DNA from 2 places in the Arthrobacter sp. CAN_A6 genome. Region 1 is predicted to be linked to the other one. Evidence: predicted binding sites of a transcription regulator. Region 1 holds the regulator's gene; the other holds the start of a gene.
The links. Region 1 encodes HspR, which represses chaperone genes until heat shock. Its sites were predicted from a motif close to AAGTTGAGTCNNNNNGACTCAACTT; they were not measured.
Positions count from the first base shown of each region.

Region 1 (15,971 bases):
ACTGGGTCGGCTGATCGCTGGAGGGAGTCCGGTGACGTTCTTCGGTAGTGAGGGCAGTGAGTATCTCGGTAGCAGAAGTGTCCAGACGACCGAGCAGAGCCCTGATGAGACCGCTGGGTTCTTCCAATAGTTCACGCAGCACGGAGGAGGAGTTTCCCGCGTTCTTTCCGCCGGCGTGCTTGAGGATTTCCAAAGCGCGAGGCGTCCATTCGTATCCGCCTGTTTCGTGGAACACGATCCGTTGCGAGCAGGGCTCGTCGGCCGCGATGCCGATGCTTTCCAGCTGGGTCGCGTGCAGCGCCTCTACGGCATTTCGTGTCTGGTCTAGCGAGATACCAACCGAGCGGAGGGCTCGACCGGCAACCTGGTCATTGATGACCAATGCCATGAAGAGATGTTCCAGATCGGCGTCGCGTTGACCTCGACGCGATGCCTCTTCCATAGCAACCAAGGACAGCTTCTGCATCGTGGCTGCCCTTGCCGACAGTGACGTCACTACTTCCTCCTCGGTACAGGGATCTGCGGGTCGATGCGCCTGATGTACTTTTTATGCACGGCCTGACGGCTCACGCCGAGCGCATCCGCGATCTCCAGCCATGTCAGTCCTGCACGCAGGGCCGCTTCTACCTGACGGAGCTCCAACACATCAGTGAGAGCACGTAGGGAAACAATGGCCCGCAATCCAGCCTGTGGATCATCCGGGTTCGTGGCTGCTTGAGTCAGCTCTACCGCTTCCATGCGAGCAACCTACATTGCTATGAGCCAGTAGGCAACCTTGGTTGCTAAGGTTGCTCGGCAGCCGACCATCTCATCCTGATCAAGCGCGACACTTCGTGCCGACAACCGATCCCTTGCGGACTGCGATCAGTCAGGGCGGACGGAGGCCAGGTAGAAAGAGTGCCCGACCGGATCGAGCAGCGCCACTGCTCAGGGGCTGGTGGGTGTCCTACGGGTCAAAGGACCGATAAGCCGATCGCCCACCCGACGACCTTCAAGCCTGATGGACAGTCCGGTGACTCGTGAGGCACCCTGATCGGTAACCGGCTTGGACAAGGAAGGCGATCGTGATGAGCACGATTTTGGGTCCCATGGATTTACGGTTCACCGCCCCGATAGGAGTGGAGGTCAGGGGTGACGTGTGGTCGTGCGTCGAAATTCCCGATTCGAAGGAGCTGTTCGGCACGGGCAAGGCGGTGAAGGTGACCGTGAGCGTTGATGGCGAGCCGCTGGCCGTTGCCCTGATGCCGACCGGGATGGGTGGTCACATGCTTTCGATCAGCGGCAAGCTGCGGAAGAAGATTGGTAAGGACATCGGGGATGACGTTGCGGTGCACATCTCGGAGCGCCTGACCTGAACCGGCGGGGGTGTCCTCCGTGACGGATAGGGTCGAATTCTCCTCAGGCGCGAGCAGCGGTCCGGCGTGCGGTTCCGTGAGTGTGCGGACCCCGGATTCAATCTTATGAAGGTGTGTTTTTTGTTCTAATGCCGTGGGTGTGTCACATGAGGGATAGAACGAAAGAGAGGACGAATCCGGCGGCGGTGCTGAGGGCTACGGCTGGCCCGCCGTGCTCGTAGGCTTCGGGCATGAGAGTGTCAGCTAGTGAGGCGATGACGGCTCCGGCAGCAAAAGCCAATGGTAGTGAGATGGTTTCCGGGTCAGCGCCTGAGAGTGGCCCGGCGCCAATCACGACGGCGATTACGAGTAGTACAGCGCATGCTCCCCAGAGACCGAGTATGGTGCCACGAGACTTGCCTTGGCTGCGCATCGAGGATGCTCCGACGAGTGCTTCGGGCAGGTTGGAAACAAAGATCGCGGCCAGCAGGGCTAGTCCGCCCGTTCCGCCGCCAAGTGCGACGCCCAGGGCAATGTTTTCGGGTACGCCGTCGAGGGTGACCGCGGCCAGCAGGGCCATGCCCGCGGCACCGCGGGTGGAGGCCTTGGTGGGGGAGCGCTCCGTAGCGGCGGAATCGGTGTCGAGTTTGGGACTGCCCTCGTACTCATCCGCAGGAATCGGCTGGGAACTGGGTTGGGCCCAGCGGTCAAGCAGTGCGCTCAGTGCCGTGAAGACCACGGCGCCTGCGAGAAGACCGATCGCTGCGCGCCAGATACCACCTTGCTCGAAGGCGTCCTCGAAGAGCTCGAACGTCAAGGCGGTGATAAGCGATCCTGCGGCAAAGGCCAAAAGGACTGCCAGCACGCGCTTGGGCAGTTCAAAGCGTGAACCGATGAAAGCACCGATGATGAGGGCGCTGGAAGCTATCACGCCGAACAACAATGACGTTGCCATGACGTCAGTATAGGAACGTGGACCCCGGGCGGGAAGGGAGTCACAAGCCGATGACTCAAGACATTGTCCGAGTGGTGATCCGCTTCCCGGATCGGGGTTTTTGGCGGTTCGGCTCGGGGTGCCGTTTTCGTCGGTTTAGCCGTCGGTCGTGGGGCTGGTTGTATGCACCAAGGTGGCAAGCGTGATGCTACATGCGGTCCAGTGGTGCACGGGCAATGCTGTAAAGCCCATAGCACATGAGCCCTATCGCGATGATGGAGAGGGCGACCGTGCCAAGGGACTGTTCTTGCAAAGACTTCAATGCCCCGTCCAGGCCGGTGGACTCTTCGGGGGAGGACGTTACTGCGGCCACGATGATTATTGAGCCCACGACCGCCAAAGCCAGGCCCTTGGCCAGATAGCCAACCGAACCCAGAACATGAATCACTGTGCCGCGAGTCCCTGAGGCTTGTTTCTCAAGGTCTTTGAAGTACCGCTTGGTGGCGCCCTTGAAAAGGTAATAGCACCCTATGGCGATGATCCCTGCTCCTACAGCAACCAACAGTGCTGCACCTAAGGGCGCTGATAATAGGGCCGCGGAAAACTCCCGGGCTTCGGCGCTGCTATCGGTTTCGCCGCCGAGGGCATAGACACCGAACGACACGGAAATGGCGGCATACCCACCCGCCTTGAAAGCGGCCTTTGTCCGCTTCGTAAGCCTTTCCTTCTTGTCCCGGTGCTTCCACCGGAAAGCGGCTTCGCCCAGCTGAAAAAATGCGAGAGCCGCCGATCCTAGGAAGCTGGCCCATAAAAGGAGGTAACCACCAGGTAGGTCGGCAAGGGCTTCTAATGCTCCTGATCGTTCAATGTCGCCCCGGGCGCCGGCTGCCACGCTAATGGCGATGATGCCAATGACAAAGTGCAGCATTCCGTTAGCGGCGTATCCGGCGCGTGCGCATACCTCGAAAGCTGTCGAATCGGCCGCGTCTTCGAGACGGCCGATGACCTTCATGCCGATACGACCGAACTCGCGTGCTTCGGTCTTCCACTTCTGGGCCGAACATATTGCCTCATATCGCATGTGCCCGCCAGCCTCTTTGTTGTGAAATCCATGCCTGTTCCACGCAATCTTCATTCTCCTTCAAAGGACGACTCGCCGCCTGAACCGACCGTTGAGAGGTTGTCCGTAGACGTCCACGGACAACCCAGCGTCCATCGTTCGAGAGTGCCCTGTCAGGCAATGCACCGATGTTCTTCACCTTGCCAGAGCCTCGAGGTCGGTACGATCGATCACGAGGCGAGCGATCGCCCGTGCCGTTGTTCCGTGTTGGAGTCGCGCGCCCGCTGCGACTATATCGATGGCGCGCAACGGCGCTCATCGCTCCCGGGCGCCCGTGCGTGCATTTCGGAACACCGCCCTTGCGGTCGTGTTGCTGCGAAGTGCACCCGCGAGGCCGCCACTTGCGCACTGAGGTCGAGCGCACTGAGGTCGAGCGCACCCCCCGATTCGGGCTCAGGTCCAACACTGTTCGAGGGCCTCGTCGACCGCGGTGCCCTCGATCGACTTCAGTACTCAACTATCACTTGTTGTCGTGGTGACCTGAACCCGACCGTCCCGCCGGTCTGGAGAGATAGGGATTGGTGGTGGCGAGGTGGCTCGTGATCGCCGAGATCACGAAGGGCATGTCGGGGTATGGGAACGGGTGACCGGCGTCTTCCAGCCACAGGCCCGAGGCGGAAGGTATGGCGGCAGCGAGTCGGTGACCGTGCTCGATCCGCAAGAACGCATCCGCGTTCCCGTGAATCACGAGGGTGGGTGCTGTGATCGTGCCCAGTAGCGGGTATCGGGAGCGGGTCACCGCGACGGCAACGTGGTGCTGCAGCAGTGCACGGAGGTTGAGTCCGTTTCGTTCGCGCAGGTCGTATAGAACGATCCTCGTCCATTCCTCCACATCGACAGGTTCGTCTCCGCCTTGCGCGACCAGCCCGGCGAGGAGCTCCTTCACGAGATTGGTTTCTCCGCCGAGCAGGCGGTAGCGCAGCAGTGGAAAGCCCGCTATCGCGGACTGGATCAGCGGCCAGGCCTGAGGTCCGGGCATGGAGGTGTCGGTTGGGTCCGCAGATGTCGACATGAGGGTGAGGGACTGGACACGCTCGGGGTAGGCAAGCGCGACCTCTTGAGCGACGAAACCACCGAGGGAGAACCCCAGCACGTGAGTGCGAGCGATGCGAAGGTCGTCGAGGACGGCGATCGCATCGCTCGCCATGTCGATCAGCGAGTAAGGATGCTTTCGGCTCCAGCCCGTCATCCAACTCGAGGCGCCGGTGCCCCGATGGTCGTACCTGACCACGCGGTATCCCGCCGCCGACAGGGCGCGTAGGAACATCGGCGGCCAGAACAACGAGCCCACACCGAGTGAGGAGTTGAGCAATACGACACCCTTCTCCGCACCGACAGGAGGGATGGACTCGTACCAGATCCGGACCCCGCCGGACTGTGCGTACCCCGATTTTCCGTTGATGACTCCCGTGACGGGGCCGGCGCGGATGCGCGCAATCGTTTTCCCGGCGCCGGGCGGCAGATCAGGCCCTCGGCGCGTCAGAAGTGCCGCGAGTCCGGCAAGACCCAACGCCGCCGATGCCAGCACCAGCCACTTCCTCATCGGCTTAGCGTAAGTGACGACCCAGGCTTGCGTCGTTACCCTCTGGATCAAACTTCTGGCGCCCGTTTCCTAGCGTTCGCGCAGCTTCCGCTGCGCTGAGGGAGGATCAGACAATTCGAGGGCGCGGATTACGAACATTGCCTCAATGCCAATGACTGTAGCGTTGGTTTCGAATCCCGGCGATGGGCTCCGTCAATACTTTGAGATTCATGCCCTCAACGTCACACAACCTGCGAAGTCCGTAGCCGCAATTCCTTCAGAACAGCGGCCAGGGCACCGCCGACATCTCGCCGCTCGGAGCCGGAAACCGCCCTGCCGAGCGCAACCGGGCGCAGCGTGCGGCGAGCGAAGCGATTTCTTCGGCGGTGAGCAAATCCGCCAGGTCTCGGCCCAGCTCACCGTGCAGTCCTTCGCTGACACGATCGATGCCGGCGAGCTCCTCGGCGGTGAGCGGGTCTCCCAGCCACCCCCACAGCACCGTGCGCAGCTTGTGATCACTGTTGAAGGTAAGTCCATGGTCCACGCCGTGTCGGTGTCCGTCCCCCATGGCGAGGACATGGTCGCCTTTGCGGTCTGCGTTGTCGACGACGACATCGAAAACGGCCATGCGTCGCAGAGCCTGCGAGTCTTCGTGAATGAGGGCGACTCGTCGGTTGTTCTCGTCCCGACCCTCGAGAACTTGCTTCCATCCGGTCTCCGGTACATTGTCGGCCGCGACCAGATCAACCGCCGTCTGGTCCGGGTCCGTCTCCTGCCACAACTGCACCATTCCCTCGCCGAACGGACCATCGCGCAGCCACGTGCGCGGCACGATGTTCCAGCCGAGAACCTCGGAGACCAGGTAGGCGGCAAACTCCCGGTGCGCTAGGAACCCGTCGGGAAAGTCCCACAACGGCTTCTCGCCTTTGATCGGCTTGTAGACGACCGCCGCGTCGCCGATGCTGCCCAGGAAGGTTGCGTTTGAAGCCGTCGTGATGCGACCGGTGAGCTTCAGCTCGGCGGTCACCAGGTCGTGCGCCGGCATCAGACCTCGGGAAGCGTGCAGATGTGTCCGTCGGCGTCAATGGGGTAACCACAGCGCGAGCAGATCGGACGCCCGGCGCCCACGACCTCGCGGGTGCGCTTGGCGAATGCGCGGGCGGTGCCGACCGGCATTCGCACTCGTAGCACCTCGGGCGCGTCAGTGTCATCCTCATTCGACGATTCGTCGTTTTCATCAGCATCGACGTCGGTGAGCGGGTAGGCCTCGATGACGACCTGCAAGATCGATGGGTCCCAACCCAGGCTCATGGCGCCGGTCCGAAACTGCTCCTCGACGGCCTCGAGCTGGTCATTGTCGACGAGTTCGACGGGAGTACTCGTGGGAACGCTGAAGGGGTTGCCCTCAAGGCTGATGAGCTGGTCGAGAATTTCGTCGATCTTCTCGGCGAGCAGGGCTGACTGCTGCTTCTCGAGGGCGATACTCACGATCTGCTTCCCGGAGCGCACCTGCAGGTAGAACGTGCGTTCCCCCGGAACGCCAATGGTGCCGACGACGACCCGATCGGGCCAGGCAAACTCGTGAACGATTGTGGGCATATAGGTATTTTAGGCGTATCAGGTCCGCGGCGCTTGCTGTCCCGCACCGCCACCCACCGGTGCATCGCTGGAGTGGATGTTGTTCGACAACCACGACAGATCCCCCGCATCGGTATTGGTGGCGTAGACGCTCGGCCGACTCGTGCCGTAGCGCACGATCGATACGGAGGCGGGACCCACGTTGATTCGCTGGAACAGGTCGAGGTGCATGCCGAGGGCGTCGGCGAGGATCGACTTGATGATGTCACCATGACTCACCGCCACCCACACAGCCCCTGGCCCGTGCTCGGCTTCGAAGGCTGCATCGTGGCGTCGAATCGCTGCCACAGACCGAGCCTGCATCGCGGCCATGGATTCGCCGCCGGGAAAGGTGACGGCGGATGGCTGCAACTGCACAACCGACCACAAATCCTCGGTTGCGAGCTCACTGAGTGTGCGGCCCTGCCACTGGCCGTAATCGCACTCGGTCAGATCGAGATCGACCGGCGCGTACGTGCTACCGGCCTGGCGATCGAGGATGAACTGGGCGGTCTGCTGACAACGCTCGAGGGGGCTCGACACCACCCCGACGACGGGCACGGCCGCGAGCCGGTCTCCGGTCAGTGCCGCCTGGTCGCGCCCGACCTGGTCCAGGCTGACGCCGACGGTCCGACCGGCCAACAGCCCGGTGGCATTTGCTGTGGTGCGGCCGTGCCGCACGAGAATAACTGTCGCCATCCACCCAGCCTAACCATCCGCTCGACGACGGCGCCCTCCCATACTTACGAGAATATGCCGACCGTGGATCAATGCGCAGCAGGGGCGGCGGACGAGGGCCACCGGACCTGCCCCTCGAACCTCTCGCCAGGGCAAGAACGAAGACTTGAGCGCACGAGGCTCAATGCGATTTGAACGGCAGGCGCCGCTCCGGTATAGTTGAGCGCAGAACGCTCAATCTACGCGCCCATCGATTGGATGGAACTTGAGTGCTCCTCCCATTCGGGCTTTCGAAAGGAAAATTGCATGTCACGTGCAGTAGGCATTGACCTCGGAACCACCAACTCGGTCGTCTCGGTCCTCGAGGGCGGCGAGCCCACCGTCATCGCGAACGCCGAGGGCGCCCGCACCACGCCGTCGATCGTCGCCTTCTCCAAGTCGGGCGAAGTGCTGGTCGGCGAGATCGCCAAGCGCCAGGCCGTCAACAACATCGACCGCACCATCGCCTCCGTCAAGCGCCACATGGGCACCGACTGGAGCGTCAAGATCGATGACAAGAAGTACACCGCGCAGGAGATCTCCGCGCGTACGCTGCAGAAGCTGAAGACGGACGCCGAAAGCTACCTCGGCGAAAAGGTCACCGACGCCGTCATCACCGTTCCCGCATACTTCAACGACGCCGAGCGCCAGGCCACGAAGGAGGCCGGCGAGATCGCGGGTCTCAAGGTCCTGCGCATCGTCAACGAGCCCACCGCTGCCGCACTCGCCTACGGTCTCGACAAGGGCAAGGAGGACGAGCTCATCCTCGTCTTCGACCTCGGCGGCGGAACGTTCGACGTCTCCCTGCTCGAAGTCGGCAAGGACGAAGACGCATTCTCCACCATCCAGGTCCGCTCCACGTCCGGTGACAACCGCCTCGGCGGCGACGACTGGGACCAGCGCGTTGTCGACTACCTGCTGGCGCAGGCGAAGGCGAAGGGCGCAGACCTGTCGAAGGACAAGATCGCCCTCCAGCGCCTCAAGGAAGCAGCCGAGCAGGCCAAGAAGGAACTGTCCTCGGCCACCTCCACCAACATCTCGCTGCAGTACCTCTCGGTCACAGCGGACGGCCCCGTCCACCTCGACGAGCACCTGTCGCGTGCCAAGTTCCAGGACCTCACCAAGGACCTGCTCGACCGCACCAAGAAGCCGTTCAAGGACGTCATCGCCGAAGCCGGCATCAAGGTCGCCGACATCGACCACATCGTGCTCGTGGGTGGCTCGACCCGCATGCCCGCAGTGAGCGAGCTCGTCAAGGAACTCGCTGGCGGCAAGGAGCCCAACAAGGGCGTCAACCCCGATGAGGTCGTCGCCGTCGGTGCCGCCCTCCAGGCCGGCGTCCTGAAGGGTGAGCGCAAGGACGTCCTGCTGATCGACGTCACCCCGCTGTCCCTCGGTATCGAGACCAAGGGTGGCATGATGACCAAGCTCATCGAGCGCAACACCGCCATCCCCACCAAGCGGAGCGAGACCTTCACGACGGCGGACGACAACCAGCCGTCCGTAGCCATCCAGGTCTTCCAGGGCGAGCGCGAGTTCACCCGCGACAACAAGCCGCTCGGCACCTTCGAACTGACGGGTATCGCACCGGCCCCCCGCGGCGTCCCCCAGGTCGAGGTCACCTTCGACATCGACGCCAACGGCATCGTCCACGTCTCGGCGAAGGACAAGGGCACGGGCACCGAGCAGTCCATGACCATCACCGGTGGATCCTCCCTCTCGAAGGAAGACATCGACCGCATGGTCCGCGAGGCTGAAGAGCACGCCGCCGAGGACAAGACGCGCCGTGAAGCAGCAGACACGCGCAACGGTGCCGAGCAGCTCGCCTACTCCGTGGACAAGCTGATTGCCGACAACTCGGACAAGCTGCCCGAGGAGGTCAGGACCGAGGTCCAGGCCGACGTCGACGCACTCAAGAAGGCGCTCGAGACGCAGGACAACGACGACGAAGTGAAGGCCGCGTTCGAGAAGCTGCAGTCTTCGCAGTCGAAGTTGGGCGAAGCGATCTACGCCCAGGCCCAGCAGGAAGCCGGCCAGCCAGGCTCGGATGGACCTGCAAATGACGAGTCCGCTTCCACCGGCGCCGACGAGGATATTGTTGACGCCGAGGTTGTAGACGAAGACACCAGCGAAAAGAAGTAATCATGCCGCACCACGGAAACGAAGAAGAGCATCAGTCGGAACCGGTAAGTTTTAGCGACAACCGCAAGATTGACCCTGAAACGGGCAAGGTCCGTGGGCAGCAGAAGGACGCCGGAAACCCGGCACCGGAAACCCCGGTGACCGGGGAGCCGGTGCCTGATCCTGACGCGCTGGATGGCGAGGTGCTGGACGCCGAATCCTCCACCGCCCGGGATGAGGCGGAGGGTGACGCCCTCGCCCAGGCCGAAGCGATCCTCAACGAGGCAGGCGTCGACGGCGAGTCCAACCCCGCGGTCGACGTCGTCGCCGAGCTTCGCGACGACCTGCTCCGGCTGCAGGCCGAGTACGTCAACTATCGCCGCCGGGTCGAGCGTGACCGGGATGTGGCGAGGGACCAGGCAGTGATCGGTGTCCTCAACTCGGTCATGCCCGTGCTCGATGACATCGACGCCGCTCGCCAGCACGGTGACCTCGCCGAGGGCCCGTTCGCGGCGATCGCGGCCAAGCTCGAGAACGTCCTCAAGGCATACGAGCTGACGCGCATCGACGAAACCGGTGTGGCCTTCGACCCGAACATCCACGAGGCACTGATGCAGCAGCCCAGCGCGGATGTCACGACGGACAGCGTGAACCAGATCCTCCGCGCGGGGTACCGCAAGGGGGAGCGGGTCCTCCGGGCCGCCCAGGTGATCGTCGCAGTGCCGGAGTAATCAGTGCCATGATCGCCGGGACAGTCCCCGAACGGCGGCAACGAAATATCTGCGGGCCCGGCGGCCCTTGGAATATTGAAGCCGCCTTCCTCGGAAACTGTCTCGGCTGCGCTGCTTACTCACCCATGTATTAGACGAACGACGAAAGGAGACACCAATTGGCTAGTCAGGATTGGGTCGATAAGGATTTCTACAAGATCCTCGGTGTCTCCAAAGACGCATCGGATGTCGACATCAAGAAGGCATACCGGAAACTCGCACGCAAACACCACCCTGACCAGAATCAGGGCGACGCCGGCTCCGAACGGATGTTCAAGGATGTGTCCGAGGCCTACTCGGTCCTCTCCGACGCCGAAGAGCGGCAACAGTACGACGCCATCCGCGCCATGGGCGGGGGAGCGAGGTTCTCTGCTGGAGGAACAGGCGGCGGGGGTCAGGCCGGCGGATTCGAGGACGTCTTCGGCAATCTCTTCGGGCAGGGCGCCGCTCCCCGCACCCGTGGCGGGGCACGCGGCTCCAACGGTTACAGCAACCTGCCGCCCGAATTCGCCGACCTCTTCGGCGGCGGCGGGGGCGCAGGAGGATTCTCCGGAGGTTTCCAGCCTCCGGCACGCAAGGGCGCCGACCGCACGGCGAGCACCACCATCTCCTTCGCCGGTGCCATCCGGGGAACTACCGTCGGCCTGCGTGAGCCATCAGGTGAGCAGATCGATGTGCGCATTCCCGCCGGGATCAAGGAGGGCCAGAAAGTGCGAGTGCGCGGCAAAGGCCAGACAGGCCCTGCCGGCACGGGCGACCTCATGGTCACCGTCCACATCAAGGACCACCCCTTCTTCCAGCGCGACGGCGACAATATCCGCGTACACGTGCCCGTCACCTTCCCCGAGGCCGCCCTGGGTGCGCAGATCGAGGTGCCCACACTGTCGGGTGACCTGGTGAAGATGAAGGTGCCCGCAGGAACGCCCTCCGGACGTACCCTGAGGTTGAAGGGCCGTGGCGTGTCAACCGCCAAGGCCGCAGGGGATCTGTTGGTGACGATCGACGTCGTTGTTCCCCAGAACCTCTCGAAGGAGGCCGCGGCCGCGGTCGAAGAGTTTGCGAAAGCCACCGCCGATGCCGACCCGCGCGGATCCCTGGCAGAGAAAGCCCGACTGTAGCCGGCGGAGCCAGTCCCCGACCATAGCGCCCACGCGATACGAACGACGTGTAGTCAGCACATCGGAAGGAGGTTCTCGGTATGGATTCAGCGATCCCCATCTATGTGATTTCCGTGGCAGCCGAACTCGCCGATATGCACCCTCAGACCCTGCGCCAGTACGACCGGCTCGGCCTCGTCATCCCGAGCAGGGCGCCCGGGCGGGCCCGCCGGTACTCGCCGAAGGATGTGGGAACGCTTCGGGAAATTCAGCGTCTGTCCCAGGAGGGTGTCTCATTGGAGGGTATCCGGCGGATCCTCGAGCTCGAGAACCAAGTGGCTGCGCTGCAGTCCCGGGTGCAGGAACTGGGCGCGGAGCTGGCGCTCCGCCGCAGCCAGCCGGACGCGAGCCGCGTGTTCGCGGCCGGGCTCGCCGGCGACGTCGTCACCCTGGCCAGGGGCAAGCGCCCCCGTCCACGAAGCCAGGCCCTCATGGTGTGGCGGCCGGATCCCCAATCCAGCGGCGACAAACGGGTCCTGTGAGGAGCCGGCCGCGCTGGCCATCGGCCAGGGCCGATCTGGATAATCACGCGTGCTCAGGGCAGACTAGAGGCATGCGCAACCATCCACAACCCTTCCGGAAGATGTTGGTGTAATGGACTCGTTCATCGAGATTCTTGCCCTGGGCGTAGGTATTCTGACGGCGACAGGAATAGGCACCGCCGTTGCCGGATGGGTGGTCGTCCGAAAGGTCAAACGCTCCCGCATCCTCCAGCGAGCAGCAGGGAACAGCGTACTCGCAGCAAAGTCATTTGCGCCGGACAAGGCCGTTCGGGAACCCGCGAGACTGATCGGCGAGATGCGCCGCTCCAGCAGGGCGACCCGGGGTGCGATCGAGGAAGCCACCCGGCACGGGTGGCCGGTGGGCCATCTGCCGCAGGCAGCCCAGGACCTCGATCGTGCAATGCTCTCGCTTGAGAATCAACTCCGCATTGCCGACCGGGAGCCCAACCGGGCGCTCAAGGGTGAATGGACAGCGGACCTCGCGCAGCAGGCGCGTGCCCTCGATGAACTCTCGGCGGACCTCCGCAGGTGCCTGCTCCAGTCCAGCCGGTCCGTCGATCAGCTGCAACTCGAACAGGCCAGTTCCCGACTGACCGCGGAGATCAGCGCCATGCAGTCCTGGCGGAGCTCCTACGGGTCCCGGCAGGCCTGGTAGGACGGCACAGTGTCGATCAAGCGTCGGATCACCCGCATCGTCCAGGCCAATCGTGCCGCTGCGCAGGCATCGAAAGAGGATCCGCAGGTCAACGCCCGGCACGCGCAGGACCAGCAGCAGGGCATGCTCGACCGCGCGAGACGTGCGGCGGCCGACGTCGCAGCCCACCGCCGGCGCATCGAAATAGCGGCCTCCGAGGCCGGGGCCTACACACAGTACCTTGATGAGCAGGCGGCTGCGGCGGTCCAACGGGGCGACGACGAGACCGCGCGCAACGCTATCCGTGAAGGCATCGGTGCCCGTAAGCGTTATGACCTGCTGGCGCAGCAGTTCTCGGAAGCTGACCGGCAAAGCCGGCAGTTGCAGGCTGATCTGGAGCGCCTTGAGCGCCGGATCTTCGACAGTTCCCTCGAATACCAGAGCATGCTGGCACGGCGTGCTGCTGCAGAGGCGGCCCTTGGAGTGCAGGAGTCGATCAGCGCCTCGTCGAGGGCGTCGTTCGGTGCCGAAGCCGCCCGCAGGGAGGCCGAGCGGGAAGTGCGCCGGCTTCGAGCCCAGGCCGAGGCACGGGAGGAGCTGGCCTGGACGGACCCGTCGTCGCCGCGCATGGAACAGGCGTTCGAGGAACTCGAAGCCGAAGCTGAGACGCAGCAGGAACTCGAACGGTTGAAGAAGTCGCGGGCTACAGGCTATCGTCCCGGGCAGCGGTAAGCGCGTCCAGGACGGCGTCGTCGACGTCGGCCGGTTCCCGCAGGCGCAGGCGCCAGGCGAAAGGGTCGCCGGCGGAGCGCACGGGTTCGAGCGCTGCCAGGTCCGATAGGTCCACCCGCACGAAGACGTCGACGGTCGTCCTGTTCGTCGGTGTCACCTGGGCGAACTTGCGGCGCGGGGTCTGCAAAGAGACGTAGGTCTTGCGCATCTGGATCTCCACGTTGTCCGCGGACTGCGCCCACAACAGCAACCGGTCGGCGATGGGCCGCAGCGCAGGCCTGTCGGCGTACTGGGCTTCGATCAGCTCATCGGCGGATTTCAGGAAGAATTCCGGGTAGCCGAACATCTCCCAGTCGATGCTCATGAGGTTGTAGCCGGTGATGCCCTGGCCTTTCAGCCATGACGACAGGGACTCCCTCGTGGTGATACCCGCGTTTCGAGCCTCGTCTGCCCACACCGTCGCGCTGCGTCCCGTGGTCCGATTCAGACGCTCCGCGCTCGAGTCGACCATGCTCTGCCAGGTCTTGATCTCGCTCATTCACCCACTGTAGTAGAGGTGTGGCCTGCAGAGTCTGCTCAACCAGTGGGGCATTTCAGGTGAGCTCGGTTGCTTCGATGACCTCCTTACGGACTTCGCCGCTGACCGTCTCCGCCTCGGTGATTGTCTCCTTGGTCAGGGTGATCCGTTCAACGGGGACGGTTTCGAGTTCGATAACGGGCCGTTCCTCGTAAAGGACGATCTCGTACTCTCCTTCATCGAAGGGAGTGCCGATCCTCTCCACGCCGGGGGCGGCCGCGATTGCTTCGCCGGCGTCTCCCGCCGGTAGGTGCTCGATCCGGATTTCCTCACGACGCACGGGGATGGTCTGGGTGACGGTCTCGGTCACGATGTATTTGTGGATACGGACTTTGCCGCTCTCCCTGGTTTCGGTGCCTACCCTCAGTCGCTCCTCCGAGCGGGTCATTCCCGGATCCGTCGCGCCTGACCCGGCCTGGGCATCCTGTCCCGCCGCAGGCATCCTCAGACCGTAGTGGCGGAGGAGCTGTTCCTCCTGATCGGTGTTCAGGCTTTCGACGTCCGACATTCTCGGTGAGCCTTCCACCAGTGCCTTTCCGTAGGGGACACGAAGATCGCGGCCGTCCACGGCGGCTCCGGAGAGCGGGACGAGCGCTGTCGCATTGCCGGAAGAGCCTGTCCCGACGAGGATCCAGGACGGCTGCCCGGTTGCATCATCGACGAAGACCCGTTCGATGGAACCGAGGTTCCCGTCCTCCGTCAGGACCTGACCCTCCGCATTGATCAGATCGGCTATTTGTTCATGGGTAATCATGGGTATCTCCTCGAGCTGGGTCTGGGATTGGGAGGTGCGGTCGATGGTCAGCGGAGGGGAGTGGCGTCGTCGAATCCACCGGACCCGTCGACCCCGGTGACCCCGTCCGTCTCCAGGCGTTCCTTCCGGACCACTTCGTTCACCGTCTCGGTGTGGGTGACCGTGTCCTTGGCCAGCCGAACCCGTTCAACCGCGACGGTTTCCTTCCCGACGACCGCCCGTTGCTCATGGAGGGTGATCTCGAACACCTCTTCACGGAGCTCCGCATTTCGGGGCGCCTTCTTGCGGTTGGCACTGGAAATGGGCTCACGCTCGATGCGCACCTCCTCACGGGATAGCGGAACGGTTCGCGTAGCGGTTTCGGTAACGACATATTTCCGCAGACGGACACGCCCGGCCTCGCGCCGTTCGACGCCGATTCGCAGCTGCTCCTCGGAAAGTGTCAGTGCAGGGGCTTCCGTCGAATCGGAGGAGGGTGCTACCGATGCTTCGCTTTCGGACAAGGGCGTACCAACCGCGTCGGTCGTGCCGGACTCTCGCAGGCCGTAGTGGCGGTAGAGGAGGTGCTCCTCCTCGGGGCTGAGGTGGCCGTCGCGGTCCACCTTCGGGGCGTCCTTCACCCTGTCCTTCGGATAGGTCACCCGAAGATCCTTCCCATCGATCACGGCGCCTTCGAGCGGGATGAAAGTTTCGGAGGTTCCGAACAACCCGGTATTGACCGTCACCCAGCTTGCCCGGTCGGTGTCGTCATCGACGTAGATCTGACCGATGGGACCAAGCTTGTCGCCGTCGCTGGCGAAAACCTTGCCACGACCCCTGAGAAGGGTGTTGACATCATCCTGCGTAATCATCGGTGCTCCTTGTAGCTGGCATTTTCTCGGGGGCGGAACCGGCGAGGGTGCCGGTGTCGACAACTTCCTTGCGGAGGTCAGCGGTGAGGGATTCCTCGGTGAGGATCATGTCCTTGCTGAGCCGGATCCGCTTCACGGCGACGGTCTCCATCCGGACGACGGGGCGCTCCTCGGAAAGCACGATCGAATAGCGGCCATTCTCCAGTTCCGGACTGCTGATCTCCACGCCCGGAGCGGCGCCGGAACCCGCACCGACCGCGGGGCTCGTGCCGGGACCGACGGCGGAAACGGCTTCGGTGTCCTGCACCTGTTCGATCCGGATCTCCTCACGGCGAACGGTGATCGTCCGCAGAACATTCTCGGTGACGACGGTTTTGGAGAGACGCACCCTTCCCAGCTGCTTGGTCTGGGTGATCACCCGGACCTGCTCCTCGGACCGCACGATCACCTGACCTGCTGGCTGGCCAGGATCACTGCGAGCCGCTGTCCCGGCGGCGATGTCTTCAGCGCCGGTGCGTTCTCCACCGGTGGCCGTCCGGGCGGCCATCTTTTTGCCCTTGCGGCCCTTCCTGCCGGTGGACCCGGTAGTTGCGGAAGGAGCATCGGTTTCGGGAAGAGCCGCCGCGCG
Region 1 covers NZ_JADOUV010000001.1:474,145-490,115, forward strand. The annotation lists gene IWX75_RS02385 (SRPBCC family protein) at 1-496, opposite strand, end outside; gene IWX75_RS02390 (hypothetical protein) at 496-738, opposite strand; gene IWX75_RS02395 (DUF1905 domain-containing protein) at 1,068-1,355, shown strand; gene IWX75_RS02400 (ZIP family metal transporter) at 1,498-2,289, opposite strand; gene IWX75_RS02405 (DUF1206 domain-containing protein) at 2,477-3,403, opposite strand; gene IWX75_RS02410 (alpha/beta fold hydrolase) at 3,849-4,931, opposite strand; gene IWX75_RS02415 (SCO1664 family protein) at 5,188-5,955, opposite strand; gene IWX75_RS02420 (DUF3090 domain-containing protein) at 5,955-6,509, opposite strand; gene IWX75_RS02425 (MSMEG_4193 family putative phosphomutase) at 6,528-7,226, opposite strand; gene dnaK (molecular chaperone DnaK) at 7,512-9,386, shown strand; gene IWX75_RS02435 (nucleotide exchange factor GrpE) at 9,389-10,096, shown strand; gene IWX75_RS02440 (DnaJ C-terminal domain-containing protein) at 10,255-11,253, shown strand; gene IWX75_RS02445 (heat shock protein transcriptional repressor HspR) at 11,334-11,774, shown strand; gene IWX75_RS02450 (hypothetical protein) at 11,887-12,450, shown strand; gene IWX75_RS02455 (PspA/IM30 family protein) at 12,460-13,161, shown strand; gene IWX75_RS02460 (DUF5655 domain-containing protein) at 13,133-13,699, opposite strand; gene IWX75_RS02465 (YsnF/AvaK domain-containing protein) at 13,755-14,492, opposite strand; gene IWX75_RS02470 (DUF2382 domain-containing protein) at 14,540-15,343, opposite strand; gene IWX75_RS02475 (YsnF/AvaK domain-containing protein) at 15,327-15,971, opposite strand, start outside.

Region 2 (15,971 bases), on a different contig from region 1:
ATCCTGTCGGAGGTCGAATTCGCGAGCCTCGGCACCAACGACCTCACCCAGTACACGATGGCCGCCGACCGCCAGCTCGGGTCACTCGCCGCGCTCAACAATTCATGGCAGCCGGCCCTGCTTCGCCTCGTTCAGCTGACCGTCGAAGGCTCAGCGGCCGAGGGTTCCAACAAGCCGGTCGGGGTGTGCGGTGAGGCCGCCGCCGACCCGGCCCTCGCCGTCGTGCTGGTGGGTCTCGGCGTCTCGACGCTGTCGATGACGTTCCGCGCACTGGCGGGGGTGGGCGCCGTACTGGGCAGCGTCAGCCTCGAGGACGCCCGGAAACTCGCGGCGATCGCGGTCGGCTCCCCGACCGCGGACGAGGCGCGGGCCCGGGTGAGGGCTGAACTTCCGGTGCTGGAGAGCCTGGGCCTGTAACTGCCGGCTGTAACTGCCCTAGCTCAGCGGTGGGAGCAGGATGCTCGTGACCGGCAGGGAGGAATCGGTGGCGAAACCGATGCCGCTCGGCGTGCCGCCGGCCATCACGAGCTGCGCGCCGAGGGCGGCCACCATGGCACCGTTGTCGGTGCACAACGACGGCGGGGGCACGGTGAGCTCGATGCCCGCCGCCGCACAGCGCTCGGCGGCGAGCCCGCGCAGGCGGGCGTTCGCCGCGACTCCCCCACCCAGCAACAGGTGGCTGATGCCGTTCTCGGTACAGGCGAGGACGGCCTTGGCGGTGATGACGTCCACCACTGCCTCCTGGAACGACGCCGCGATGTCGGCTACCGGGACCGGCTGCCCGGTGGCTTCGAAGTGTTCGACGCTGCGCGCCACCGCGGTCTTCAGTCCGCTGAACGACCAGTCGTACCGGTGCGGCCCGGGATGTTCCGCGGAGCCCATGTACTTGGGCTGGGTGAGCCCGCGGGGATAACGGATGGCGGTGGGGTTGCCCCCTGCGGCCAGCCGGTCGATCGCGGGACCGCCGGGGTAGCCGAGCCCCAGGATCCGGGCCGTCTTGTCGTAGGCCTCGCCGGCGGCGTCGTCGATCGTCGACCCGAGCAGTTCCACGTCGGCGGCGATGCTGCCCACCCGCAGGATCTCGGTGTGTCCGCCGGAGACCAGGAGCGCGCCGAGGCGAGGGGGAAGCCCCTGCGGGAAGGTGCCCCCCAGCATTCCGACGCCCACGTGCGCCACGAGGTGGTTGATCGCGAAGAGCGGCTTGCCGGTGGCCACGGCGAGCGCCTTCGCCGCCGAGACTCCCACCATGAGGGCGCCGGAGAGTCCGGGCCCGGCGGTCACTGCGATGGCGTCGACGTCCTCGAGGGTGACGCCGGCGTCGTCGAGGGCCTGCCGGAGCGCCGGAACGAAGGCATCGAGGTGCGCGCGTGACGCGATCTCGGGGATGACACCGCCGAAGCGCACATGCTCCGCCATGGACGAGGACACCGTGTTGGCGAGCAGCCGGGTACCTGCCACCAGCCCCACGCCTGTTTCGTCGCACGAGGATTCGATGCCGAGTACCAGGGGTTCGGTGCGGTTCATCGGCCGTCCGCCGGGATGGTTCCGGACGGATTCCGGGGGCCTGCCTCCGGGGAAGGAAGTGCCAGCCGCATGATCCAGGCGTCGACGCCGTCGCGGTAGTACCTCCGGCGGGTGTGGATGCGCTCGAAGCCGAAGCGGGTGTAGAGCTGCTGGGCGCGGGGGTTGTCGGCGCGCACCTCCAGCATCACATTGTCAGCACCCCGCCGGGCCGCCTCGGCGAGGAGTTCGGTGAGCAGTGCGCGTCCGATACCCCTGCCTTCGAACGCGGGAAGCACTCCGATGGTCTGGATGTCAGCGGTGGTATCCACGCACATCAGACCCGCGTAGGCGACCATTGCGCCGTCGACCTCGGCCACGACGTACCGCCGGGTGTCGGGCTGGAAGAACTCGTCGTAGAACATCTGGAGCGGCCAGGCATCGACCGGGAAGAGCTCGTTCTCAAGCCGCCCGACGGTGCCGATGTCCTCGAAGGTCAGGTCTCGCAGGGTGAAACTCACGGGGTTGCCCTCTTTCGCGGCCCGGGGACTTTCGCGTCGGATTCCCGCAGGTACAGCGGCGTCGTGTCGCGGAGGAGAAGCCCCTGCCGGAGGCTTCGCTCCGCAACCAATCCCACGGAGGCGGCATCGGGGTTTCTGGCGGCAAACCCGGGCACGGCCGCCAGGGCGCTCGAATACAGCCCTGCTCCGCGCCCGTAGGCGGGCAGGTCCGGCAGGGTCGCGGCGGCTCCCACGTGCGGGCCGTCCAGCAGGGAGGGAAGCCCTTCGCCTCCCCAGGCATACCGGGCCCAGTACACCTCCGTGCGGCGCGCGTCGGTGGCCACCAGGAATTCGGAGCCCTCGGGGCCGTCCGCTCGCGCATCGTAAGCAATCGCGTCGAGGCTCATCACGCCGTGCAGCGGCACCTCCCACACGAAAGCGAGGGTGCGAGCCGTCACCAGTCCGGCCCGGAGACCGGTGAACGGTCCCGGCCCCACCCCGGCGACGACGGCGTCAAGGTCCCGACCCGCAACCCCTTCCGCGTCAAGGAGGTCCTGCACGGCGGGGGCCAGCACCTCGGCGTGGGCGCGGGTGTCGGTGCCGAGGAAATGCTGTGCCACTCCGCCGTCCCTCAGGAGCGCGGCACTGGCCGCGGCGGAGGTGTCGAGGGCAAGGATGAGCACCAGTACAGCCTAATCGAGCAGCAGCGACGCCGGTTGCCCGGCCGACCAGCGGGGCCCGTGGGCGGTGATGCTGATGTGCCGGAGTTCGTCGGCGTCGTCGTCGAACGTCACCGGCGATTCCGGATCGAGTCCGGGGCCCGGGACGAGCCCGCCGCCCACCGGCCGGGTGATGGCGATGTCGAGGCGGCTCGCCGTGAGGTGCTCGACACGGTCCGCACCCCACTCGATGACTGTGACGCTGGTGTCCAGCGTCGCTTCGAGGTCGAGGTCGTCGATCTCGGCGGCGGAGTCCAGCCGGTAGGCGTCCACGTGGACCAGGCCCGGCCCGTCGCCGAGGTTCGGGTGCTGGCGCACGAGGACGAAAGTGGGAGAGATGATTCCCTCCCGGACGCCGAGCCCGCGGCCGAGGCCCTGCGTGAAGGTGGTCTTGCCGGCGCCGAGCTCACCGGCCAGGACGAGCAGATCGCCGGCCAGGAGGTCGACCGCGAGCCGCCGGGCGAGCTCCTTGAGTTCCTCCGCCGACCGCACCTGGCGCTCAACGGTCCATGCCGGCCTAATCATCGGTCGCCGTTTCGTTGAGGTAGATCCGGGGTACCCGGCCGCTGATCCTCGTGACCACCTCGTAGTTGATCGAGTGCGACGCCGCCGCCCAGGCCTGGACCGACGGTGCGTCGTCCCCGCCGAAGAGAACGGCCCGGTGGCCCAGCGGGCTCTCGTCCGAGTCGACGAGGCCGTCCGCGCCGAAGTCGATCACCAACTGGTCCATCGCAATCCTGCCGACCACGGGGTAGCAGCGTCCGTCCACCATCACCGGCGCACCGGTGGCGATCCGCGGAACGCCGTCGCCGTAACCCACCGGGATCAGGCCGAGGGTGGTCCGTTCCGCCGTCCGGTAGGTGAATCCGTAGGACACTCCCTGCCCGGCAGGAACCTCCTTGCAGTTGGCAACCGACGTCGCAAGGGTCATCGCGGGGCGCAGGCCGAGATGCTCCGGAGTCTGGTCGGCGAACGGGGACAGCCCGTAGATCCCGAGGCCTACCCTCACCAGGTCGAAGTGGCAATCCGGCCGGGAGAGCGTTGCCGGGGTATTGGCGAGGTGGCGCACCTCCACGTCCACCCCGCAGTCTTCCGCGACCGCCACCGCTTCGCGGAAACGCCGCAACTGGTCGTCGGTCTCGGGCCGCTCGGGTTCGTCGGCCACCGCGAGATGCGAGAAGATTCCCACCACCCTCAGGAGGCCCTCCTCCTGGTACTCGAGGGCTTTGCCGAGCAGGGCGTCCCACTGCTCCGGCGGGCAGCCGTTCCGGCCGAGTCCGGTGTCGATCTTCAGATGGACACGCGCGGGGCGTTCGAGGGACCGTGCGGCGGCCACCACGTGCTCGAGCTCCCAGCCGGAGACGCCGAGGTCCACAGAATTCTCGATACCGGCGGCGAAGTCGGAGCCGGGAGTGTGGAGCCAGGCGAGCAGCGGCGCTTCGATTCCTGCTTCCCGGAGCGCGACGGCCTCCGCGATGTGCGCCACCCCCAGCCACGCTGCTCCCGCTTCGATCGCCGCCCTGGCCACGGGCACCGCGCCGTGGCCGTAGCCATCGGCCTTCACTACGGCCATGACCCTCGCGGGACTCACCAGCCGAGCGATATGGCGGACATTGGAGCGGACGGCGTCGAGGTCTATCTCTGCGCGGCGGTCAGCCGGGACCGGACTTGGAAAACTCACTGGCCCATTCTGTCACTGCACCCGCTTCCTCGACACTCCCGGCTACGCGTCCGAATGCCGCGCGATGGTGGCCGACGCGCGGCGGACGGCCTCGAGGGGCACATCCGACACCAGGTCCTCCAGGAAGGCATAGCGACGCAGCCACTGCTTGCGGACGCCGTCGCGCTCGGCGCTCATCCGGTGCCACCAGTCGGCGATGTCCCCCCAGCCGGGCGCGGCCAGCGATCCCCCCACATGCTGGACGGAGAGCGAGGCACACAGGTTGGCGAAGCTCAGCCGGTCGGCCAGCGGCAGCCCCAGGAGATCGGTCACCACGAAGCCTGCACTGAAGCAGTCACCGGCGCCGGTGGGATCGTAGGCAGCAACGGGAAGCGCCGGCACCCACTCCTCCTCGCCCGTCAACGAGTCGATGGCCATGGCGCCGTGCTGCCCCACCGTCACCACCGCCACGGGGACGCGGTCAGCGAGCGCGTACAGCGCGGCCCAGGGATCGTCCGTCTGCGTATAGGCCATCGCCTCGGCTCCATTGGGCATGAAGGCGTGGAAATACTCGAGTGAACGCAGGGTTTCCGGAGCCCACTTCCCGGCAGGATCCCACCCCACATCTCCGAAAAGCTTGGTTCCGTTGGCGCTCGCCGCACGCGCCCAGCGTTCGACCTCCAGTTCGACCCCGACGACGGCGGCACGGCAGCGCGGCGGGTCTCCGATGAGCGTCGAGGCGGAGAGGGGCGACGGGTGGCCATGGGTCACCATGGAGCGGTCGCGGTGCACCGACAACGAGACGGTGACGGGCGAGTGCCAGTTCTCGAAGACCCGGGACCGCGAGAGGTCGACGTATTCCTGATCCTGGAGGATGTTCCAGTTGGACTGCCCGTACCCGTCGTCACCGAACGCGGCCGCCAGCGTGGTCCGGAGCCCCAGTCTGCTCGCAGCGATGGCCTGGTTCGCGATCCCTCCCGGGCTCGAACCCATCCCGTCGGTCCACACTTCGGTGCCGGGTGACGGCAGTTGCTCGAGTCCGGTGAAGATGATGTCGAAGAACACCTGGCCGGCGACCAGCAGGTCGAATTCGGGTTCCTCACTGGTCCGCCGGCCGGCCAGGGGGTCGAAGCGGTGCTGATGAACCATGTACGGCACAATACTCGTAGGCTGCACCGCCGGCCTGCGACGTGCTGGAAGGGAGCGGAACGCCGATGAAACTGGTGATCGTAGGCGGCGGCGGGTTCCGTGTCCCTCTGGTCTACCGCGCGCTGTCCCAAGGGCGTTTCGCCGGCCTGATCGACTCGCTGGTCCTGGTGGATGCCGATGCCGGACGCGCGGAGGCCATCCGGCGGGTGCTCGATGACATGCCGCTCTCCGGGGATGCGGGGCTCGCGGCGAGGCCGCCTCCGGGCGCCGGTTCCGGAGCCGCCGGCGGCTCCGCGCCCGATGCCGGACACCGGCCCGAGGTGGAGGTCCGATCGGACCTGCGTACTGCGCTGGTGGGGGCCGACGTCGTCTTCGCAGCCGTCCGCAGCGGCGGGCTGGAGGGCCGCGTCCTCGACGAGCGTGTCGCGCTCGGTGCGGGCCTGCTGGGTCAGGAAACCGTCGGTGCGGGTGGGATCTCCTACGCTCTCCGGTCCATTCCCGACATGATGCACGTGGCGCGTCTGCTGCAGGAGCACGCGCCCGACGCGTGGCTCATCAACTTCACCAATCCCGCCGGAATGGTGACCGAGGCGCTCCAGACTGTCCTCGGCGGGCGCGTGATCGGCATCTGCGATTCGGCGTCGGGCCTCGTGACGCGTGCCTGCGCTGCCGCAGGCATCCCGCTGGCTGCCGGGTCCCTCACCGGCGTCGACTATGTGGGCCTGAACCATCTCGGGTGGCTGCGGGGATTGATGCACGACGGCGAGGACCGGCTTCCGGCCCTGCTGCGGGATCCTGCACGGTTACTGTCCTTCGAGGAGGGCAGGGTGTTCGGCCCCGACCTGCTCCGGCTTCTCGGCGCCCTGCCCAACGAGTACCTGTTCTACTACTACTTCCATCGTGAGGCACTGCGTGCTGTGTCATCCGCCGGGCAGACCCGCGGCGAGATCCTCGCGAGCCAGCAGCACGGGCTGTACCCACGACTGCTCGAGGCGACGCACCCGTTCGCGGTATGGGAGGAAGCGCGGTTGGCGCGGGAGTCCGGTTACCTCGTGGAGGCGCGCCGCCCCGACGAGCAACGGGAACTGAGCGACCTCGCCGGAGGCGGGTACGAGAGGGTGGCGCTGCAGGTGATGCACGCGCTGCTGACGGACACTCCCGCCGAACTGATCCTGAACGTCCGCAACGGCACAACCTTCGGTGGGCTGCCGGAGGACGCTGTCGTCGAGGTTCCGGCGCGGGTGTCCGGCAGCGGGGCTGTTCCGCTCCCCGCCTCGCCCCTGACCGTTTCCCAACTCGGTCTGATGGCGTCGGTCAAGGGGGCTGAGCAGCAGGCCGTGCAGGCGGCTTTGCGTGCGGACCGGGACGCGGCGCTGAAGGCCTTCACCCTCCACCCGCTCATCGATTCGGCGCACGCTGCAGCCCGCGTGCTGCAGGGGTATGAAGAGGTTTTCCCCGGCCTAAGGAGCTTCTGGCGGGAGTGAGAGCTCAACCGGCTCGAATGTCGAGGGCTCGAGGACGCAGTCCCGGTCGAGATGACGGCGTCCCAGCAGCCACTCTTCGCCGGCCTCCTCGGAGTCGAAGTAGCAGGTGGGATACGGCGGGCGATGCACACCGATGAAGAATCCCGCCAGGAGCCGGTCCACGGCCGAGTGCCCGACGAGCGCCATCGCCGAGATATCCAGGTTCCCGGCGAAGGCGCTGAGGGATCCCCGGCTGAGGGACACCATGCCGTTGAGGTTGACGAGCATCGGCCCGCACACGAGCGGGGAGAGTTCAGCAAGCCGGGCGATCAGCTGGCGGGCGTCGTCGTCGGAGATGGTGATGCCCCGATCCCAGTCGACGCGGATGAGATCGTTGTCCTCCCGGACCGCGAGGAACCTGCCCGTGCGATTTCGCGGATTGTTCATGGGTTCCTTCCTCCGGAGCTCATTCTTCCGAGCCAGCTGAGCGCATCGGCCTCCGAGGTGAAGAATCCCGTGGGATGGCCGGCGTTCCCCGAAGGTGCAGCCAGAACCCGGTCCATGGGACCCTGCCCCACCATTGCCGCGGCGAGGACATCGCCGCAGGCATTGAAGACGTCCCGGGCCTCGGTACTGATGGAGATGAGCATCGTCAGGTCGACCAGGAGTACGTACGGTTCCCCGCCGGCCAGAAAGGTACTCGTTTCCAGGACGGACCGGGCGTCGTCGGCTTCCACCTGGGAGGAAGGCTCCCACTCGAGGCGGAGTCCGTTTCCTCCAGTGGTGCTGATCCACGCCTTACCCCTGGCAGCTGACACGCGGCCCATCGAATCTCCCCCGGTGACTGAGCACTTTAGCGATGCACTGTAGCGAAGCGTAGTCCGAAGTTCCCGACCGACCCTCGTGACACGGCGGAGCGTTCGAGAAGCCTTGTTACGGGGCCGGGTCGTCGGGGAGAGAACACAAGCTTTTCCCAAGAACGGCACGTGATGATTGCGTCAAGGCAGCAGTTCAAGAAAAGCCAGCGGCAGAACCGCCGGTAATCGGGCGGCTGCCCTCGAATGGGACCGGGGGCCGCAAGCCCTCTTGAGACCGGGGCTTCACCCCCAGCAACGCCCCCGGTCCCTTTCTCGACCTTGCACCGGTTGCACCGGATTGAACCGGGTTGCTTCAGGTGGTGTCGGGGCGCTCCGGGTTGCTACAGCTCGCTTCTGGGGAATCGTCCCGAATCGCTTCCACGAGAAACGCCGGACCCGACCGTTGGTTGGATCCGGCGTTTTGCGGCGCTCTTGAACAGGCGTCCTAGGGCTCCACGGCCTGCTGCCTGTTGCGTGGATCCGTACCCTCTTCCACGACGTCGGAATCGTGGTTGGTGGTCACCGCGATCTTGCGGGACCTCGCCTTCTCGACCACAGGGATGGTGACGCTCAGGACACCGTTCTCGTAATGTGCGGAAATGTTTTCGGTGTCGATTCCCTGTCCCAGGTTGAGTTGGCGCAGGAACGAGCCGCTGTCGCGCTCACGGGTCAACCACTGGACGCCGTCAGCGCCCTGCAGTGTCCGCTCCGCACGAATGGTCAGCAATTGCCCGTCGACATCGATGTCGACCGATCCTGGATCCAACCCGGGAAGATCCGCATTCAGGACGTAATGATCTCCCTGGCGGTACAGGTCCATCGGCATCCCGCGCAGGCCCGGCCCGCTGTTCAGAAGCGCACCGGCAACACGGTCGATCTCGCGGAACGGGTCAAACCTCATAGCCATTGTTGTCAACTCCTTCAGGTGTGCCGCTTCCCTCGGAAGCAACGCTCGATCCATTGTTTCGGGTAGTTGAGCGTCCTTCGCTCAACTACGGAAATAGGTTAGCACTCCTGCAGGGAGAGTGCCAGATCTGCCGGAAGATTTTTCCCTTCCGCATTCGACCCGACCACCGGTGTCCCTCGACCCGGCAACGGCCGGTGCCGACCGCTTAGGATGGCCGGAAGGACCTGACACAGGACAGGTCCTTCCGGGGCCTTTCCCGCGACAGGAAGCCAGGTGGCGCGGTGGCAGCGAACAAGACCCGACCGAGTACGGCCGACCCGATCGCCTTCCTCAACGATGTCACCAACGAACGACGCCGCAATGACGGCTTCGCGGTGCTCCGGATGATGCAGTCGATCACGAAGCTCGACCCCGTTCTGTGGGGGCCCTCGATGATCGGGTTCGGGCAGTATTCCTACAAATACGCCTCCGGTCGCGAAGGGGACGCCCTCGCCGTCGGGTTTTCCCCTCGGAGCGACGCCCTTGCCCTGTACGGACTCACGATCGCCCCCGGCGCGGAGGACCTCCTCGCCCGTCTGGGCAGGCATCGGACCGGCGCTGCGTGCCTGTACATCCCGTCGCTGGCAGAGGTGGACACCGAAGTGCTTCAGGAGTTGATCCGGCTGGGCCACACCTACATGACGACGGCGGACTTCACCCTCGGCTAGCATTCCCGCGGATGCGTCCCTAGAGTTCCCGATACATGATGTGGAGGCCGGTCAGTCCCTGCACAGGATGCCGGAAGGCGTTCGGAACAGTGCCGATCACCTCGAATCCCAGGGACTGCCACAGCGCCACCGCCCGCTCATTCGTCTGCACCACGGCGTTGAACTGCATCGATTCGTAGCCCTGACCACGAGCCTCCTCCATCACCCGCTCAGCGAGCAACCGCGCGAATCCTTTCCCGCCGGAGTCAGCCGCCACCAGAAACGAGGCGTTGGCAACGTGGCTGCCGTTGCCCCCACGGTTCGCGTGCAATTGAGCAGTGCCCACCACGACGTCGTCGTCGGCCACCACATAGACGCACAACGTTGCATCGAGGGGTTCCTCGGGAAACCACTCCCGCCGCGCTGCCTCCTCCTCCATGGCGGGATCCCAGCAGTAGGTGTCCCCGGCCCTGACCACCGGCTCCATGATGCGCCAGAGGGCGGCCCAGTCACTACGGACCGCCCTCCGGAGGGTGCGCATCAGGCCTTCAGCGCTCCCGCCCACAGGTTGATGTCCGATTCGACGGCGAACTCATCGATCGCGTGAAGCTCCTCGGTGGTGAAGTCGAGGTTGCCGACGGCCGCGAGGCTGTTCTCGAGCTGCTTCACGCTGGACGCTCCGATGAGCGCCGAGGTGATCGGCGTCCCCTTGGCCTGCGGCCGCAGGATCCAGGCGATCGCCATCTGGGCCAGCGTCTGGCCACGCCCGCCCGCGATCTCGTTGAGGCCCCGCACGCGCCGCAGGTTGTCCTCGGACAGGTGGCCTTCCGAGAGTGACTTGTCCGCGGCGGCCCGGGAATCCGCAGGAACGCCGTCGAGGTACCGGTCAGTGAGGAGGCCCTGGGCAAGCGGTGAGAACGCGATGGACCCGGCGCCCACCTTCTCGAGCGCCTGCGGCAGGTTGGGCTCACCGTTCTCGACCCACCGGTTGAGCATCGAGTAGGACGGCTGGTGGATGAGCAGCGGAGTCCCCATCTCGCGCAGGATGGCTGCGGCCTCGATGGTCCTTCCGGGCGAGTAGGACGAGATGCCGGCGTAGAGTGCGCGCCCGGACCGGACGGCGGTGTCCAGCGCGCCCATGGTTTCCTCGAGGGGAGTCTCGGGGTCAGGCCGGTGGCTGTAGAAGATGTCCACGTAGTCGAGGCCCATGCGGTTCAGCGACTGGTCGAGGCTGGCCAGGAGGTACTTGCGGGAGCCGAAGTTGCCGTAGGGGCCGGGCCACATGTCGTAGCCGGCCTTGCTCGAGATGACGAGCTCGTCGCGGAAGGGCCGGAAGTCGTCGGCGAAGTGGCGCCCGAAGTTCGTCTCAGCACTGCCGTAGGGCGGTCCGTAGTTGTTCGCCAGGTCGAAGTGCGTGACGCCGAGATCGAAGGCGCGGCGCAGGATGGCGCGCTGGGTATCGAAGGATTTGTCGTCGCCGAAGTTGTGCCAGAGGCCGAGGGACACGGCGGGCAGCTGCAGCCCGCTCTTGCCGACACGGCGGTACTTCATCTTTTCGTAACGGTCTTCCGCGGGGTGGTAGGTCATCCACCCATCCTATTGGGGACATCGCCGCGCCGGCTCTCCGGAACCGTTCAGCTGTTCTGTCCCCGCGCGGCAACTTCCCATTCGTCCTCGACCGAGCCGTTCCGCACCACGCTCACCCGATCGACGAGGTTCATCGTGAGGCACACATGGTTGGGGACAATCCGCAGCCGCTGCCCGTGCGCCGGCATCGCGGCGCCGTCGGGCCATTCGATGGTGGCGTGGTGCTCGGACAGTGCGACGATGCGTGCGGCGGGCTCGTCGAGAAGCCTCCCGTAGCCGGTGGCCCAGGCGGGACGGTCGCTCCCCAGGATCTTGCTTCCGGAGTCGACGACGACGCGGCGGCCCCTGGCGTGTGCCGGAGCGGATCGGCTCACGACCGTTGCGGCGACCGTCAGCGCAATGTCCTCCAGGGCGCAGCGCTGCAGCTCGTACTGCTGCGCGTCCCCGAGAACGTAGACGCCCGGACGCAGCTCGGTGGCCGCGCCTCCTCCGCCGAGAAGGGCTGTGGGCGTGGAACCGCCACTCAGCTCATCGACGTCGAATCCTGCGGCTCGAAGGCGCGACGACGCTTCCCTGAGCGCGGTGTCCTCGTCCTGCAGGGCGTGCTGGGGCATTCCCGGTGCATAGCTGTGGCCGGGGAAGGTGAAGGCTCCTTCGACGAGGAGTCCTGCATCCGCGGCCGCGCGGGCGATGTCCACGACGTCGGCGGGCCTGGCGCCGCTGCGGTGGTGCCCGCTGTCCACCTCCACCAGTACGCTGACGTTCCGGGCTCCGGTGCCGAGATTCCGGCCCATCTCCGCGGCGCCCTCCACCGAGTCGACGCCGACCCGGATGGCCGCTGCTTCGCTGAGGACCCGCAGGCGCCGTGCCCGTCGTGCATCGACCCACAGCGGGTAGGCGATGAAGAGATTCGCGGCCCCGCCTGCCGCGAAGGTCTCGGCCTCACCGATCGTGGCCACGGTCAGGCCCACCGCGCCCGCTGCGAGTTGCCTGGCACCGATCTCGAGGACCTTGTGCGTCTTCGCATGGGGCCGCAGTCTCACTCCCCGCGTGTGCATCGCCGACGCCATCCGTGCAATGTTCGCATCGAGCACACCGACGTCGATCATCACCGACGGCGTGTCGATCTGGTCAGGAATCATCGGCAGACAGACCGGCGCGGGCGGCGGCGCTTCCCAGGTGGAGGACTCCGGTGTCGGTGGCCGCCGCGATCCACGCGAAGCCCTGTTCCTGAAGCGCCCTCGTGCGGTCCAGCGAGCCCGCATAGGCGCCCGCCAGTATCCCTGCTGTGCGGCAGGCCCGCACGATGGCGGGAAGCGGTGCGTGCTCCGAGCGGTCGGACAGAAGGTCATCGACGTCGAGCCCGAGCGCGAGGGACAAATCGAAGGGGCCCACGAACAGCATGTCGAGGCCAGGCGTCGCCGCGATCGCGTCGAGGTTCTCGACGGCGAGCGAAGTCTCCACCATCACTGCACAGAAGGGCACGGGCACTTCGGTCCCACGGCTCGCGGGAGTGCCGGGCAGCGGACCCCAGCTGCGCCTGCCCCTGGGCGGACAGTGGGCAGCTGCCACGGCCGCCTCGGCGTGCTCCGCGGTGTCGATCAGGGGCACGATGACGCCGTCGGCTCCGGCGTCGAGCGCTCGTCCGATGAGCGTGGGATCATTCGCTGCCACCCGCACCAGCACGGTGGCCTCCCGATCGCGCCGCAGGGCGAAGAAATCCCGAAGGCTGCGGTCGTCGAAGTGGCCATGCTGCGCGTCGAGGCCCAGCCAGTCGAAGCCGGCGTGCTCGAGCTCTGCGGCCGTGCGGGCATCCCCGAGGGTCACCCACACACCGGGTTTCGTCGTCATGCAGCCATTCTCGCCGAAACGGCGCAGGAAGTCGTGCACCCGTGGTGGGCAGCGGGCCGAACACCCGCAGGGAATGCGCGAGTTCCGGCGTCAGGGCACCACAGGAAGCGCGCGATGCAGCTCCGACACCGCGGAAGAGGCGGGAGCTCCCGCCGCGACGAAGCCGTCCGGCCGCACGAGGTAGAAGAAGCCCTCCTGCAGGCCCTTGTCGGGTGCCGCAGGAAACCGGTGGACGGCCAGGCCGAGGGAGCGTCCGACGGCGTCAGCCACGGCGTCGTCCATCCCGCCATACGTATGGACCTGCCACACCGCCTCCCGCAGGACGTCGAAATTGACGCCGGTCCATGGCAGTCGCCGTCCCACCACACGGCCGCGACGGCCATTTGCCGCTTCCTTCGCACCGGGGCTCATCCAGTAGTGGATGCGGAGCTGGCCCAGGTAGCCGGCAAGCCGACCGGCGAGAGGCAGGCGCGGCACCACCCGCACGACGACGGGCAGCACCAGTCGCGGCACCAACCTGCGGGCCAACCGGGCCGGAACGGCGTTCGAGGTGAGGAACCCGAACACCCGGTCGGTCGAGCGGACCAGGCGCCGGGCAACGGGGCGGCGTTCGGAGTCGTACCGGTCGAGATAGTCGGGCGACGCCGAATGCCGAAGAACATCGGCGAGCTTGAACGCCAGATTGTGGGCATCCTGCAGCCCGGTGTTCATCCCCTGGGCGCCGACGGGCGAATGGAGGTGCCCGGCATCCCCGGCGAGGAACACGGCGCCGTCGCGGAACCGGGCCGCCAGACGGTGGTGCACCCGGTAGGTCGAGAACCATCGCGACGTCCCGTAGGAGACACCGAAGATGGCTGAAAGCCGAGCCTGCGCAACCTCTTCCGAGACGTCGGCATCCCCGGCTGTGGGGACAACTCCGATCAACCGGAAGGCGTTGTCGCTGCCGGACGGGGACTTCATCGGGAACGCGAGGAGGAAGTCGGAGGCGCCCTGACGGATATTGACCGACGCTTCGGCGAGCCCGCCCACGGCGAGCGCGTCCAGCACGTAGAAGGTGTGCTGGTTCGTCACTCCTTCGAAGGGAATCCCCTTCAGGCGGCGGACTTCCGAGGATCCACCGTCGCACGCCACGCAGTACCGCGCCTCGATGACAGTGGGTCCGTCCCTCCCCTCCACCGATGCCGAGACGGTGCCCGCATCCTCCAGTCCCACCAGCCGCGTACCCCACAGCACCTCACCACCTGAAGCGACGAGGTTCGAGGCGAGGAGCTGCTCGTTGCGGCTCTGCTCGAGGAAGAACAGGCCGGGGAACGGCGTGAGGCCACGCCCCAGCTCGCCGAGCGGAACCGGCGCATAGGAACGTTTCCCGTACCCCTGCCGCACCAGGCCGGCGTGCTGTGCCTCCTCGAGCACGCGGTCGGCAAGGCCGAGCTGGTCGAAGATCTCGAGGGTGCGGGACTGCACGCCGATGGCCCGCGACTCCCGCGTGGGCCCGGCCTTGGCATCGATGAGAACGGCGTCGACGCCGAGCTTTCGCAGCCAATTCGCCAGCATCAGCCCGGTGGGTCCCGCACCGACCACCAGGACGTCGGTGGTGCGGTGCGGGGTGTCCACGGGTTGCTCCTACAGGGCCAGGATCAGTGACGCATGCGGCGGCAGCTGGACGGTGTCCTCCAGCAGGCCGACGCCGTCGACGGTCGAGAGCAGCACTTCTGCATCGACCGCTTGCAGCGGCACGGTGCGGAGCTGGTCGCTGAGGTTGAGGACGACGGCGGTCCGTCCCCGGTGAAGGACGAGCCACCGTTCGTCGTCGCTGTACTCCACGGAGATGCCGGCGAAGTCCGGCTCCCGCAGTTCCGGGCGGTCCCGGCGCAGCCGGATCAGCGTCCGGTATGTCTCCAGCAGCCGGCCCTGCTCCTGGTTGCCGAGCTCGGACCAGTCGAGTTTCGCCGACTCGAACGTCGAAGGTTCCTGCGGGTTCGGCACGTCCTCGGGCTTCCACCCCATGCGCTCGAACTCCCGGAGCCTGCCCTCGGCGGTGGCCTTGCCCAGTTCGGGCTCGGGGTGTGAAGTGAAGAACGGCCACGGCGTCCGGGCTCCGTACTCCTCACCCATGAAGAGCATGGGCGTGAACGGCCCTGCCAGGTTCAGCACTGCGGCCTGAGCCAGCTGCGCGGTGTTCAGCGTGGCGCTGATGCGGTCGCCGGCAGCACGGTTGCCGATCTGGTCGTGGTTCTGCGTGCACACCACCAACTGCAGCGGCGTCACCCGCTCGACATCGATCTCGCGGCCGTGGTGGCGCTCGCGGAATGACGAGTAGGTGCCGTTGTGGAAGAACCCCTTCTCGAGGACCTTGGCCAACGCGCCCACCGAATCGAAGTCGGCGTAGTACCCCTCGGTTTCCCCCGTGAGGTTGACGTGCACGGCGTGGTGGAAGTCGTCGCTCCACTGCCCGGCCAGTCCGTAGCCATTCACGCCGCGCGCCTGGATCAGGCGCGGGTTGTTGAGGTCGGATTCGGCGATCAGGAACAGCGGCTTTCCGAGTTCGGCTGCCAGGGCGTCCGTTTCGGCGGCGAATTCCTCGAGGATGTGCACGGCACGCTCGTCGTGGAGGGCATGCACGGCGTCGAGCCGCAGGCCGTCCACATGGTAGTCGCGCAGCCACATCAGCACATTCTCGATCACGTAGCGCCGCACCTCGTCGGAGAGCGGGCCGTCGAGGTTCAGCGAGTCACCCCAGGTATTAGACTTGCCCTCGGTGAGGTACGGCCCGAACTGGCCGAGATAGTTGCCGCTCGGCCCCAGGTGGTTGTAGACCACGTCCTGGATGACGCCGAGGCCCTTCTGGTGCGCGGCGTCGACGAAGCGCTGGTAGGCGGCAGGGCCCCCGTAGTTCTCCTGGACCGCGTACCACAGCACGCCGTCGTAACCCCAGTTGTGCGTTCCGTTGAACGCGTTCACGGGGAGGAGCTCCACGTACTGGATGCCCAGCTCCACCAGGTAGTCGAGGCGTCCGATGGCGGCGTCGAGGGTGCCCTCGGGAGTGAAGGTGCCGAGGTGCATCTCGTAGATCACGCCCCCGTTCGGGCCGG
Region 2 covers NZ_JADOUV010000002.1:144,028-159,998, reverse strand. The annotation lists gene ptsP (phosphoenolpyruvate--protein phosphotransferase) at 1-417, shown strand, start outside; gene tsaD (tRNA (adenosine(37)-N6)-threonylcarbamoyltransferase complex transferase subunit TsaD) at 436-1,524, opposite strand; gene rimI (ribosomal protein S18-alanine N-acetyltransferase) at 1,521-2,021, opposite strand; gene tsaB (tRNA (adenosine(37)-N6)-threonylcarbamoyltransferase complex dimerization subunit type 1 TsaB) at 2,018-2,683, opposite strand; gene tsaE (tRNA (adenosine(37)-N6)-threonylcarbamoyltransferase complex ATPase subunit type 1 TsaE) at 2,693-3,244, opposite strand; gene alr (alanine racemase) at 3,237-4,400, opposite strand; gene IWX75_RS04245 (PfkB family carbohydrate kinase) at 4,443-5,528, opposite strand; gene IWX75_RS04240 (family 4 glycosyl hydrolase) at 5,594-7,012, shown strand; gene IWX75_RS04235 (DUF7793 family protein) at 6,989-7,438, opposite strand; gene IWX75_RS04230 (DUF7793 family protein) at 7,435-7,809, opposite strand; gene IWX75_RS04225 (Hsp20/alpha crystallin family protein) at 8,294-8,755, opposite strand; gene IWX75_RS04220 (DUF1801 domain-containing protein) at 9,037-9,462, shown strand; gene IWX75_RS04215 (GNAT family N-acetyltransferase) at 9,482-9,982, opposite strand; gene mgrA (L-glyceraldehyde 3-phosphate reductase) at 9,982-11,028, opposite strand; gene IWX75_RS04205 (alanine racemase) at 11,076-12,176, opposite strand; gene IWX75_RS04200 (HpcH/HpaI aldolase family protein) at 12,160-12,879, opposite strand; gene IWX75_RS04195 (FAD-dependent monooxygenase) at 12,970-14,493, opposite strand; gene treZ (malto-oligosyltrehalose trehalohydrolase) at 14,503-15,971, opposite strand, start outside.
Region 2: the regulator HspR is predicted to act here: its motif matches at 8,819-8,843, upstream of IWX75_RS04225 (Hsp20/alpha crystallin family protein).